DNA from 3 places in the Arthrobacter sp. YAF34 genome. Region 2 is predicted to be linked to each of the others. Evidence: riboswitches for the same ligand, from Rfam matches in the RefSeq annotation. Region 2 holds a riboswitch; each other region holds the start of a gene.

Region 1 (3,905 bases), on a different contig from region 2:
CGGCAGTTCGTCGCCGACGCCTCGCACGAACTCCGCACCCCGCTCACGGCCATCCGCGGCTACACGGAGCTGATGCGGATGACCGAGCATTTCACGCCCGACGGCGAGAAATCCCTCGCCCGCGTGCAAAGCCAGTCCGAGCGGATGACCACGCTCGTGGAGGACCTGCTGCTGCTGGCCCGACTGGACGAGGGGCAACCGCTCAAGATCGCCGACGTCGACCTCACCCAGCTGGCCGTCGAAACGGTGAGCGATGAGAAAGTCATGGCCCCGGACCGCATCTGGCAGCTGGAACTCCCGGACGAGCCCGTGGTGGTCCGCGGTGATGCGAGCCAGCTTCACCAGGTCCTGGCCAACCTCCTGTCCAATGCGCGCAAGCACACGGAACCCGGGACCACGGTGGTCACGGGCGTCATGCGTTCGGCTGACGGCAGCGCCGTGGTCACCGTGACGGATAACGGCAGCGGCATCGCCCCCGAATTCATCGGGCGTGTCTTCGCCCGCTTTGCCCGGGCCGACGCCTCGCGTTCCAATCCGGCGGTCACCGCGCAGCCCGCGGTCGCGACGGCGGGGGCCCGGGCCGGCTCCGCTGCCAGGCCCCGCGCGGGCAGTGCTTCCGCCGCCGTTTCCGGCAACCAGAGCGGGGCGGGCAGCGGTGCCGCGCCAACCTCCGAGGGAACGAGCGGGTTGGGCTTGTCCATCGTCCAGTCGATCGTGCATGCCCACGGGGGCACCGTCGAGGTCACCTCGCGGCCCGGGCGGACGGAGTTCGCCGTACGGCTGCCGGCGGCTCCGCCGTCGGCCTAGCCGCCCACGGCAGCGCCCGCCGCCCCCGGAGCGCCGGTACATCGGGCGCAAGGCGACACCCCGCCGATGTGACTGCTGTTACCCAAATGTGACTTAAGCGTCGAGGTCCTGTAGCGTTTTGGGAGTGCGCTGCCATCGGTGCCGCACATCCGGATGGACGCCAAACTCTGCCGCTTCCCGGATTCCGATTGACCAGGCAGAGGCGGGGGACCCAGAGTTCCCGGGCATTCTGCACACACGCGCCCTTGGGGTGAAGCCGACACGTGACTTTCCGTGCGGCCGGATGACCTCATCCGAACCCGACAGCTAACTCCGCAGGCGTTGAGAGGCAATCATGACTGAACTCAACGTACAAACGCGCCCTGAGGGCGTTTCGCATTCCCACGCCGCCAGGTCCCGCCACCGCGCCGAACCGGCCAAGCAGGCGTCCGCCCTGTCCCGGCTGGCCGCCGGGCTCGGCATCACCGGCCACCGTGCGGCCATCGTCACGGTCGCCGGCGCACTGCTGGTGGGGGGCGGCGCTGCCAGCCAGGCGGCAGAGCCCGGCGCCCACACCGCCAATGTTGCGGGCGCCGAATCCGTCACGAGCGTGGACCCGCTGGCCAAGCTCAACTTCGAACGCATCCAGGTGACTGGGTCCACGACGCCGCCGAACAGCGCCGTGGTGTCCAAGGCTCCGGAGGCCAAGCCGGCCGCAGCACCGGCGCCGGCCGCTCACGCAGCCGCACCGGCAAAGGCCAGCCCCGCGGCGCCCGCCCGTCCGGCGGCACCTGTCCACGCAGCGGCGCCGGTCCCCGCGGCGGCACCGGTCGCCGTCGACGACCCCTCCGGCGCGCAGGCCTACGCCGCGGCCCGACTGGGCAGCTATGGCTGGGCACCGGGGCAGATGCAGTGCCTGCAGAAGCTCTGGACCAAGGAATCGGACTGGAAGACCACCGCCACGAACGCCAGCAGCGGCGCCTACGGCGTGGTCCAGTCGCTGCCCGCCTCGAAAATGGCGAGCGCCGGGGCCGACTACATGACCAACTACCGGACCCAGATCAATTGGGGCCTGAACTACGTCAAAACGCGGTACGGCTCCCCCTGCGGCGCTCTGGACTTCCACTACGCGCACAACTGGTACTAAGCCGGCATCAGCCAGCCCCTCCCAGAAGGCCCAGGATCCACATGGATCCGGGGCCTTCTGTGCGTGACTGTTTAACCGAAGATGGACCTCCCCCGACCGCGCGGAGGAATCGCGCTCAGCGCCTCGTCTCGTACCTGGTGATGACCACGCCGCCGGGAAGCGTCCGCGTCTCCACCTGGTTCAGGTTCACCCAGCTGTCCAGCGAGGTGAAGAACGGAGTGCCGCCGCCCACCAGGACCGGATGGGTGACTAGCACGTATTCGTCGATCAGCCCGGCCCGCATAGCCGCCCCGGCGAGCGTTGCGCCGCCGATGCTCATCGTGCCGCCGTCGCCGGCCTTGAGCCGGGTGATCTCGGCGATCGCGTCGCCGGTGACCAGGCGGGCGTTCCAGTCGACCTTGTCGATCGTCGAGGAGAACACCACCTTCGGCGTGTCCCGCCAGTTCCGCGCGAACTCGATCTCCGCCGGGGTGGCGTTGGGCTGCTGGTCGCCGGTCGGCCAGAAGGAGCTCATGGTCTCCCAGAGCTTGCGGCCGTACAGCGACAGGCTGCTAGCCCGCTCCTGGTCGAGCCACCACTGGAACAGTTCATCGCTCGGCTCGCTCCAGCCGATGTCGTCGCCGGCCGCGGCGATGTAGCCGTCCAGGGTCAGATTCATGCCGTAGATCAGTCTCCGCACGGCGCCAGCCTTCCGTCTCGTCGAGCACCACCGTGTCCCCGTCCTCGATGATCCGCGGGCCGATCTCGGGTTAGCTCCATTCGGACCCGAATCGACGACGGTGAACGGAGCCGGCCCGGAAAGGCCGCGGCGGTCACTCATGGTTCGCATTCTCGTGCGCGGGGCATCACTGGTCAACCGTCCCCGGACAGCCGCTCCAGTAACTCTGGAATCACCGGGCCGGATCGGCCGGACTTCCACAGCACCCGCACAGCTTGACCCTAAAGCCCTCATATGGGGCGACGGGACAGTTGAGCCATGACGTTCACAGACCAGGCCCCAGGAACCCAGCCCCACTCCGCGGAGACGCCGGCCGGCCCGGCTGCACCCGCCACACACTCCGGGCCCTCGCCGTCCGGACTCGCTTTGGCCGACGCGCCCGCCCCGGGACCGTCCGCCGCGGCCGTCGCCGGCCCGCGTAGCCGGCGAAACGCCATCGACACGCGAACCGCCATACCGGTGCTGGACGTCACCATCCCGGTGTTCAACGAGGAACGGGACCTCGAAGCCTGCCTGCGCAGGCTCCACGCCTACCTTCTCGGTTCCTTCCCGCACCCGTTCCGGATCACGGTGGCTGACAACGCCAGCACCGATGGAACTCTCAAGACGGCCGAACGCGTAGCCCGCGAGCTCCGCGAGGTGACCGTGGTCCACATGGCTGAAAAAGGCCGCGGCAACACGCTCCGCAAAGTGTGGCTCGCCTCGCCGTCGCCGGTCCTGGCGTACATGGATGTTGACCTTTCCACCGATCTGGCGGCACTCGGGCCCCTCCTTGCCCCGCTCATTTCAGGGCACTCCGACCTGGCGATCGGGACCCGGCTGACCCGCAACTCACGCGTGGTCCGCGGACCCAAACGGGAATTCATCTCGCGCAGCTATAACTTCATGCTGCAGTCCCTCCTGGGCGCGCACTTCAGCGACGCCCAGTGCGGCTTCAAGGCCATCCGGGCGGACGTAGCCCGGCAGCTGCTCCCCCACACCCTGGACAACGCCTGGTTCTTCGACACCGAGCTGCTGGTCCTGGCCGAAAAGTGCGGCCTGCGCGTCCACGAAGTCCCGGTGGACTGGACCGACGATCCGGATTCCAGCGTGGACATCGTCCAGACGGCCCTCGCGGATCTGCGCGGCATGGCACGGCTGAGCAGGGATCTTGTCTCCGGCCGGATCCCCGTCCCAGAACTGCGCGCCGCCCTGGCACGCGGTCCACTTCCCGCCTCCTCACGGGCCCAGGAGCAAAGCGCCGGGGGAAGCCTG
Region 2 (3,905 bases):
CTCAAGAGCGCCAACTTCGGAAAAGTTGGCGTGCTTCAAACCCTACAGGAGTCCGGCCTCAATGTCACATTCAGATCACGGCGTGTCACATGGATGCGAGAGAGGTCCATCGTCTATTTAGAGCCAGCCGAGCGGATCAACGACGTTGCCGTTGACCATGACTTCAAAGTGGAGGTGGCAGCCCGTGGAGGCGCCGGTGGTCCCGCTCAGGGCAATGACGTCGCCGCGGGAGACCTTCTGGCCCACCGTGACCAAGGACGAGGACAGGTGGTTGTAGGTGGTCTCCAGGCCGTTGCCGTGATCGATGACCACACGGTTTCCGCCGCCGTAGGGGTGCCATCCGTTGAAGGTCACGGTGCCGCTGGCTGCCGCGTGGACCTGGGTGCCGCACTGGGCGACGAAATCCTGGCCGCGGTGAAACTCGCCCACAACGCCGGTGATGGGGCTGACACGGTAGCCGAACGGCGAGGCAGTGATCATCTGGTCCAGGGGTGGGCCCAAGGTGCCCTTCGATGCCGCGCGGGTGATGCTGCCGACGGACTGGGCACTGAGTAACTGTTTCAGCTTGCCGTCCGGGTCGCCCTTGGTGGCGATGGCGGTCCGGCTGAAATCGACTTTCGCCGCGGCGGCAGCCGTGACATCCGGCTGCACCGCGGCGGAAAGTGCGCCCGATGCGCCCGTATTAGCCATGACCGGGCTAGTGACGGGAACCGTCACTGTGAGGATCAGACCGGCTGCGGCCAGAGCGATCCCGGCCTTCTGGCCGACGCCGCTGGCCGCGGCGAAGTCCGTTACCTGACGGAACGGGCCGCGCCGCCGACGGCGTTCATCGCGGTGCGGGTCGCGCGGCCGATCGGCCATAGGCTCAAGAACGGGACGCGGCTCCGGAGCGGGACCGGTCGCGCGGCGACGTCCCCTGACGGTCTGGGTGGTCAAGAACGGTTCCTCTCTGGAGAGCCTGCGAAGTTAGCTGTCGGATTCGGGTCAGAGAGATCACAGACCCGGTCCGCCGCTGCAAGCACCAGACGCAGAGGTATCCCTGGGGATCCGCCGTGAAAGCTGCTTGCCGCTGACGGACTTCACCCCGAGGCTGCGATGAAGCAGCCGAAAGTGGTTCCCCCGCCCCTGCCAGGAGGTCGTTCTGCTGCTGATCCGCTGGCAGGGCTCGGCTTCGGATCAGATAACGCTTTGGTATCGGTACAGGGCACTAACTATAGGGGATCAAGCCACCCGGTAATAAATCCGTGACCGCCCTGTGCAAAACTCGTGGGTTGTCCCATGACTGGCACGTTGTGGCTGGTCAGGCGACGGTGACAAAGACATGCGCGGCAACTTCGGGCGGCAATTCCAGGGCGCCTTCGATATCCGGCACGCGGACCGAGATGTACTCCCCCACCCGCTCCAGCGAGACCAGCGCGCCGGGCCGGATGCCGCCCTCGTCGAGCTGGGCCAAAAGCTCCGGTTCCACCTGGATCGGCTCCGCGAGCCGGTTGACCGTAATCCGCGAGTCCGGACCATAGCCGGTCATGGCCTGCAGCAGGTTCAGGACCCCGTCAGCGTGGGCACCGGACGGTGCACCACCCAGCTCGGCCAGCCCCGGAATGGGGTTTCCATAGGGCGAAACCGTCGGGTGGTTGAGCAGCTCGAAGATCCTACGCTCGACGCGTTCGCTCATGACGTGCTCCCAGCGGCAGGCTTCCTCATGGACGTACGCCCAGTCGAGCCCGATCACGTCTGCGAGCAGGCGTTCGGCGAGTCGGTGCTTGCGCATGACACCGATGGCGCGTTTCCGGCCAGTTTCGGTCAGCTCAAGGTGCCGGTCGCCGGATACAACCACCAGCCCGTCCCGCTCCATGCGGCCGATGGTCTGGGAAACTGTGGGGCCGGAGTGGCGGAGCCGTTCGGCGATGCGGGCGCGGAGGGCGACGATGTTTTCTTCTTCAAGTTCCAGAATGGTCCGGAGATACATCTCCGTGGTATCGATCAGATCCGTCATTCAGCTCAGCTCCTCGAGCGCAGTCCTTGCGTCATTCCCACCGTACCGCGTGCGGGCTGCGTGCAGGATGCGCCCTAGCGGGATCCGCCGTACGTTCGCAGGACAGCCTAGCCTATTTTGAATTACTCCAGATAATTATTCGTCCTGCCAGGAAGGCGCCCGACGCCCGAAGCCCGGCCGATCGCCGGGCGTCTCAATGACCGGACTATGACAGAGGATTTTCCGTGTCGACGGGGGCCGTCAGGCAAAATGGGACAGGCAGAATGAAAAGGGTGCCCGTTGCAGCCATCCCTTCCCGTCCACCTCCCCGCCACGTCACGACCCAGCCGAAAATTGGAGCCACTGTGAGCGACACCAGCATCACGATCCCCGCCAACCTGCTGCCCAAGGACGGACGGTTTGGCGCCGGACCGTCCAAGGTCCGGCCGGAGCAGATGGAGGCCCTCGCCGCGGCGGCGGCGAACCTGCTGGGAACTTCGCACCGCCAGGCACCCGTGAAGAACCTGGTCGGCTCTGTCCGCAGCGGCCTCAGTGATTTCTTCCGCGCCCCGGAAGGCTATGAAGTGATCCTCGGCGTCGGCGGCTCCACGGCGTTCTGGGACATTGCCAGCTTCGGACTCGTGGAGAACAAGGCGCAGCACCTGTCCTTCGGCGAGTTCGGCTCGAAGTTTGCCTCGGCCACCAACAAGGCACCGTTCCTCGCCGAGTCCTCCATCCTCAAGGCCGAGCCCGGCACCCGTCCCACCGCCAGGGCCGAGTCCGGCGTGGACGTCTACGCGTGGCCGCAGAACGAGACGTCCACCGGCGTGGCGGCTCCCGTCCGGCGCGTGGCAGGTGCCGACGACGGGTCCTTGGTCCTCGTGGACGCGACCTCGGCCGCCGGCGGCCTGGACGTGGACGTGGCGGAGTCGGACGTCTATTACTTTGCGCCGCAGAAGAACTTCGCGTCCGACGGCGGCCTGTGGCTTGGCTTGTTCTCCCCGGCTGCGCTGGAGCGGGCAGCCCGGATCAAGGCCAGCAACCGCTGGATCCCCGATTTCCTGGATCTCCAGACCGCAATCGACAACTCCCGGCTGAACCAGACCTACAACACCCCCGCGCTGGCCACCCTGGTCACCCTGGATGCCCAGGTGCAGTGGCTCAACGCCAACGGCGGCATGGACTTCGCCTCCGCACGTACCGCGGATTCAGCCGGCCGGATTTACCGCTGGGCCGAGGCGTCCGGCTACGCCACGCCGTTCGTGGTCAACGCCGAGGACCGCTCGAACGTGATCGCCACGATCGACTTCGACGAATCGATCGACGCCGCAGCCATCGCCAAGGTTCTCCGCGCCAACGGCATCGTCGACACTGAGCCTTACCGTAAATTGGGCCGGAACCAGCTGCGCATCGCCACCTTCGTGGCGATCGAGCCGGACGATGTCTCGGCGCTGCTCGAATGCATCGATTTCGTCGTGGCCGAACTCAAGAAGTAGCCTCAGCGTCCGACGGCGTCGTCCCGGCCAGGTGCCCGGACGGCGCCGTCGCCGTTTCCGGCGGCGCCGGCTGGCTGCCCGTCCATCTGCGCGCCCGCGGCGGCGGTGTCCGCGGCCAGGCGGAAGTAGCGCAGCCCGCGCGCCCGGCGGTTGAAGTGGAGCCGCAGCTGCTTCGCCCGGATGATCCACAGCAGCCCGATCAGGGCCGCGAGCAGGCCGGCGCCGGCCGCTACCGCCATGGACCAGCGGGGGCCGGCGACGTTTGCCACCCAGCCGACGAACGGCGCACCGATGGGCGTTCCGCCCATGAAGATCGCCATATAAAGCGCCATCACCCGGCCCCGCATCACCGGGTCCGTCGTGGTCTGGACGTACCCGTTGGCGCTTGTCATCATGGTGATCGCGAACAGCCCCACCGGCACCAGCGCAATCCC
Region 3 (3,905 bases), on a different contig from region 2:
GAGCGGATCTGCGGATCCCGCACGGGAACATGGGTTCCGGCCACAAACATCATCAGCGCGAACCCGATGTTGGCCAGCAGGCTGAACGTCGGATCGGCCGGGTTTACCAGGCCAAAGCCCGACCGCCCGATCACGATGCCGGCCAGCAGTTCGCCCAGCACCACCGGCAGCCGCCAGCGCACCGGCAGGGCCAGCAGCGGGCCGGCCAGAGCGACGGCGGCGATCAGCGCCAGGGTGAGAAATGTCACGGCTCGCCGCGGCGGGCAGGCCGCTGGCTCACCGGGGCGGCCCCCGTGGCCGGGATGTGCCCGGCCGTCGAAACCTTGATCATGGAATGAGACTAGTCCCGTCCACCGTGTAACGCGCCTCCTGTGCCGCGCGGCTAAAGCGCGGTCCGCCGCTCCACCACCGCGTAGGCCTTGCCGTCGAGGAAGGCCCAGTCATTGATCACCATGAACCCGAGCGCGTCCACCCTGTCGTTCAGGACGTGCTCATCGAAGCCGCCGTCCCGTGGTTCCGCGTCCCAGGTGGACACATGGACGTCCGCGCCGTCCAGGATCAGCAGTTCGGTGTTGACGTCGAAATCCTCCTGGGGCTGGTTGCTCAACTGGCAGATGGCGACACAGTGGCTGTTCAATTCGGGCCTCCGCTTCGAGGGTGGTGGTGATGGCATCATCCTATGTTCGAAAAGCCGCGCCGTCCTCTGCGCATTTGACGGATGGGGCCGTTTCTGCCGTTACCTGAATGTGACATTGGGGTGCGGATCGCGTTACGTTGGATAAGTGCCTGTTGTCTCCGATACGGGCGCTCCCCAGCCGATTGCCTAACTCTGCCGCGGCCCGGGGGTAACTCGCATCAACGACCGGCAGAGACGGGGAAACCACTTTTGGCCTGGCTGTTCCGCAGGTCTTGGGGTGAAGCCGCACAGCGCCCGCAACGACGGGCCCCTAGAGTGCGGCCGGGTGACTCCCATCCGAATCCGACAGCTCACCTCGCAGGCATTGGGAGAGGCTACATTCATGACTTCAATCAGTACTTTTGCGCGCCATGCCGCCGTCGTCACCGCCGCGTCCGGCCTGGTCCTCACCAGCGGCATGGCTGCCAACGCTGCCGCCGCGCCCGCGCAGCGTGACTCCGCCCCGGCGTCCAACGTGGACGTCAAGTCGCTGGTCAGCGCGCCGGTCAGCGCAGACTCAAGCGTCAAGATCAGCTATGCCCGCCCCGCAGTAGCCACCGTCGCGGCACCAGTCATCGAACAGCCCAAGCCCGTGGCCGCGGCTCCCGCAGCAGCCCCCGCCGCTCCAGTGGCAGCACCTGCGGCGCCCGCGGCGGCACCTGCCGCCGCACCCAAGGCCACGGTGCAGGTGCAGGCCGCCCCGGCTGCCCCGGCCGCGGCGCCCGCCGCCGGCCGCAACGCCGTCATGCTCTCTGCCGCCTACAGCCAGCTGGGCATCACCCAGGACTGCACCGCAATGGTGGAGAAGGCCCTGGGCGCGGCGGGCAAGCCGGTCGGCGACATCGCCCCGCGTGACTTCCTTGGCCTCGGTACCGTTGTGGCGACCCCCCAGCCGGGGGACATGGTGGTTCAGTCCGGGCACGTTGGCATCTACGCCGGCCACGGCCAGGTCATCAGCGGCGGCATGAACGGCACCAACCAGACGATCGTCCACCCGCTGTCCTGGCTCACCGCCACCGGCGGCGTGACCTTCGTCCGGGCCTAAGCCGAGCGGTCCCTCCCGGTTCTAGCCGGCGGGGCCGAATAGTCCGGAAAGACCGGCGATCGATTTCCCTTGGGGGCAAGCGATCGCCGGTCTTTTCCCTGTCCGGGAGACCCGGCGCCAGGAATCTTCAGGGCTTCCCGGTCCCGGCCAGCGGGAGCCTCATTTTCATGACGGTCCCCTCGGGGCCGGTTGATGCCACCTCGACTGCGCCGCCGGCAGCGACGGCGATTTCCCGGACCAGCGCCAGTCCGATGCCAAAGCTCCGTTGTCCCGGCGCTCCGCCGGTTCCGGAAGTCCGCACGAAGCGGTCAAAGATCCGCGCCTGATCCACGCCGGTGATTCCTGCCCCGGTGTCCGCCACGGCAATAACCGCGTGGCTCTGCTCCACCGACGTCGTGATGCCGATGCGGCCGCCCGCAGGAGTGTGGGCCAGGGCGTTGTCCGCCAGGGCCAGCACTGCACGGCGCAGCGCATTCGCGTCGATCCGTGCCAGCGGCCGGGCGTCGGCGGAGAACTCGAGGCGCACGTCCCGCTGGTCCGCCACCAGCTGAAGGCTTTCGGCGACCTCGGCGGCGGTGTCGGCGAGGTCGGTAGGCGCTGCCGAACGGTCCGGTGCGTCAGTGGTTGCCGCGAGGAGCAGCTCGTTGACAATCCCGGTCAGCGTCGCGGCGTCCTCGCGGATCCGGGCCAGGTCCTTTCCCTGCCGGGAGCCGGGCTCGATGTTGCGCTGGGCCAGCTGGATCCGGGTGTCGAGGATGGTCAGCGGCGTGCGCAGTTCGTGGCTGGCGTCCTGAACGAAGCGCCGTTGCCGGGCTAAGGCGTCGCCGAGGGGGCGGATGGCGCTGCGCGCGCTGAGCCACCCGACGAGACCTGCCAAGACGATCCCCGCGATCCCGGCTATGACCATGGCCTCGAGCACATCCTTGGCATCCAGGTAGGCGTAGGCCGTCCCGGACGCTGCCGGGCCCGGCACTTCCGGATGGGCGAGTTGATTCACGAGGTAGAGGGCTGTGGCTGCGAGGAGCCCGAGGACCATGACGGCGCACGCGGCGCTGATCCGCAGGGCGACCTTGAGCGAGGCCTTGCGCAGTGTGACTTGGTCCGGATTTTCGTGCGGGGTCCCGCCGTTACTCATGGGCGTCACCGATCTGGTAGCCCACGCCGTGAACTGTGCGGATGACGGCCTTGGAGATTTTGCGGCGCAGGTGGTGGACATAGGTGTCGATGACGCCGGGCTGGTCGGAGGCATGGAAGTGCGCCGCGAGGAGCTCATCCCGGGTGAAGACCCGGTCAGGCTCCGCGGCGAGGGCCGACAGGAGTTGGCCCTCCTTCGCGGTCAGCTGCACCGTGTGCCCGTAGACCGAGCGGACGGAGCGCCGCGAGGGGTCGAGTTCCCAGTCCCCGATCGTCACCGACGCCGTGGCCGGGGCAAAGGTGCGCGTCAGGGCGCGCAGGCGTGCTGCGAGCTCGTCGGCGTCGAACGGCTTGGTGACGTAGTCGTTGGCACCGGCGTCGAGGCCCCGGACTTTCTCGCTGGCATCGCCGAGCGCGGTCAGGATCAGGATGGGCGTGGGAACGCCCTTGGAACGTAATGCGGCGATGAGGGAGATGCCGTCCATGACGGGCAGCCCGCGGTCGATCACCATCACGTCCCACGTCTCGGTCAGCCCCAGGTGCAGGCCGTCCTGGCCGTCGGTGACCAGCCTGACCCGGTAATCCGGATCCAGGAGCTCGGCGATGAGCGGTCCCAGGACGGCATCGTCCTCGACGAGCAGCAGGGACGGACGGTCAGCGGTTGTCATGGCACCTATTCTTCCGCGGCCATTTCCCGACGCCGGAGTCCGTCGCCCGTTGCCTCCTCCGTGTCGCTGGCGTCGTCCGTTGCTGCGGCGGCGCTGCGGGCATTCCGGCGGCGCCGAAGGAGCTGCACCAGCCCAGGCACTACCGAGACGAGGACCATGACCACGGCAATGACATCGATGTTCTTGGCGATGATGTCGAAGTGTCCCAGCCAGGTACCCAGAAGGGTGACTGAGGCTGCCCAGGCCAGGGCGCCGACGACGTTCCAGAGAGCGAAGTACTTGTACTCATAGCGCGCGATCCCGGCACTGAGCGGGGCAAAAGTCCTCACCATCGGCACGAAGCGGGCCAGTACGACGGCGGCGCCGCCGTGCCGCCGGAAGA

Evidence for each region. A riboswitch is a leader RNA that binds a small molecule or an ion and turns the genes downstream of it on or off. The one in region 2 is predicted to bind cyclic di-AMP.
Region 1: another riboswitch for cyclic di-AMP. It lies ahead of AB4Y72_RS09620 (hypothetical protein); the one in region 2 lies ahead of AB4Y72_RS07895 (M23 family metallopeptidase).
Region 3: another riboswitch for cyclic di-AMP. It lies ahead of AB4Y72_RS18255 (hypothetical protein); the one in region 2 lies ahead of AB4Y72_RS07895 (M23 family metallopeptidase).

The regions. Positions count from the first base shown of each region.
Region 1 covers NZ_JBFRCV010000006.1:164,538-168,442, reverse strand. The annotation lists gene AB4Y72_RS09625 (HAMP domain-containing sensor histidine kinase) at 1-807, shown strand, start outside; cyclic di-AMP (ydaO/yuaA leader) riboswitch at 973-1,142, shown strand; gene AB4Y72_RS09620 (hypothetical protein) at 1,142-1,933, shown strand; gene AB4Y72_RS09615 (dihydrofolate reductase family protein) at 2,049-2,612, opposite strand; gene AB4Y72_RS09610 (glycosyltransferase) at 2,910-3,905, shown strand, end outside.
Region 2 covers NZ_JBFRCV010000005.1:90,752-94,656, reverse strand. The annotation lists gene AB4Y72_RS07895 (M23 family metallopeptidase) at 118-936, opposite strand; cyclic di-AMP (ydaO/yuaA leader) riboswitch at 941-1,156, opposite strand; gene AB4Y72_RS07890 (metal-dependent transcriptional regulator) at 1,301-1,996, opposite strand; gene serC (phosphoserine transaminase) at 2,341-3,471, shown strand; gene AB4Y72_RS07880 (MFS transporter) at 3,474-3,905, opposite strand, start outside.
Region 3 covers NZ_JBFRCV010000018.1:14,239-18,143, reverse strand. The annotation lists gene AB4Y72_RS18265 (cation:proton antiporter) at 1-248, opposite strand, end outside; gene AB4Y72_RS18260 (hypothetical protein) at 383-607, opposite strand; cyclic di-AMP (ydaO/yuaA leader) riboswitch at 811-1,015, shown strand; gene AB4Y72_RS18255 (hypothetical protein) at 1,020-1,721, shown strand; gene AB4Y72_RS18250 (sensor histidine kinase) at 1,849-2,856, opposite strand; gene AB4Y72_RS18245 (response regulator transcription factor) at 2,849-3,523, opposite strand; gene AB4Y72_RS18240 (VTT domain-containing protein) at 3,529-3,905, opposite strand, start outside.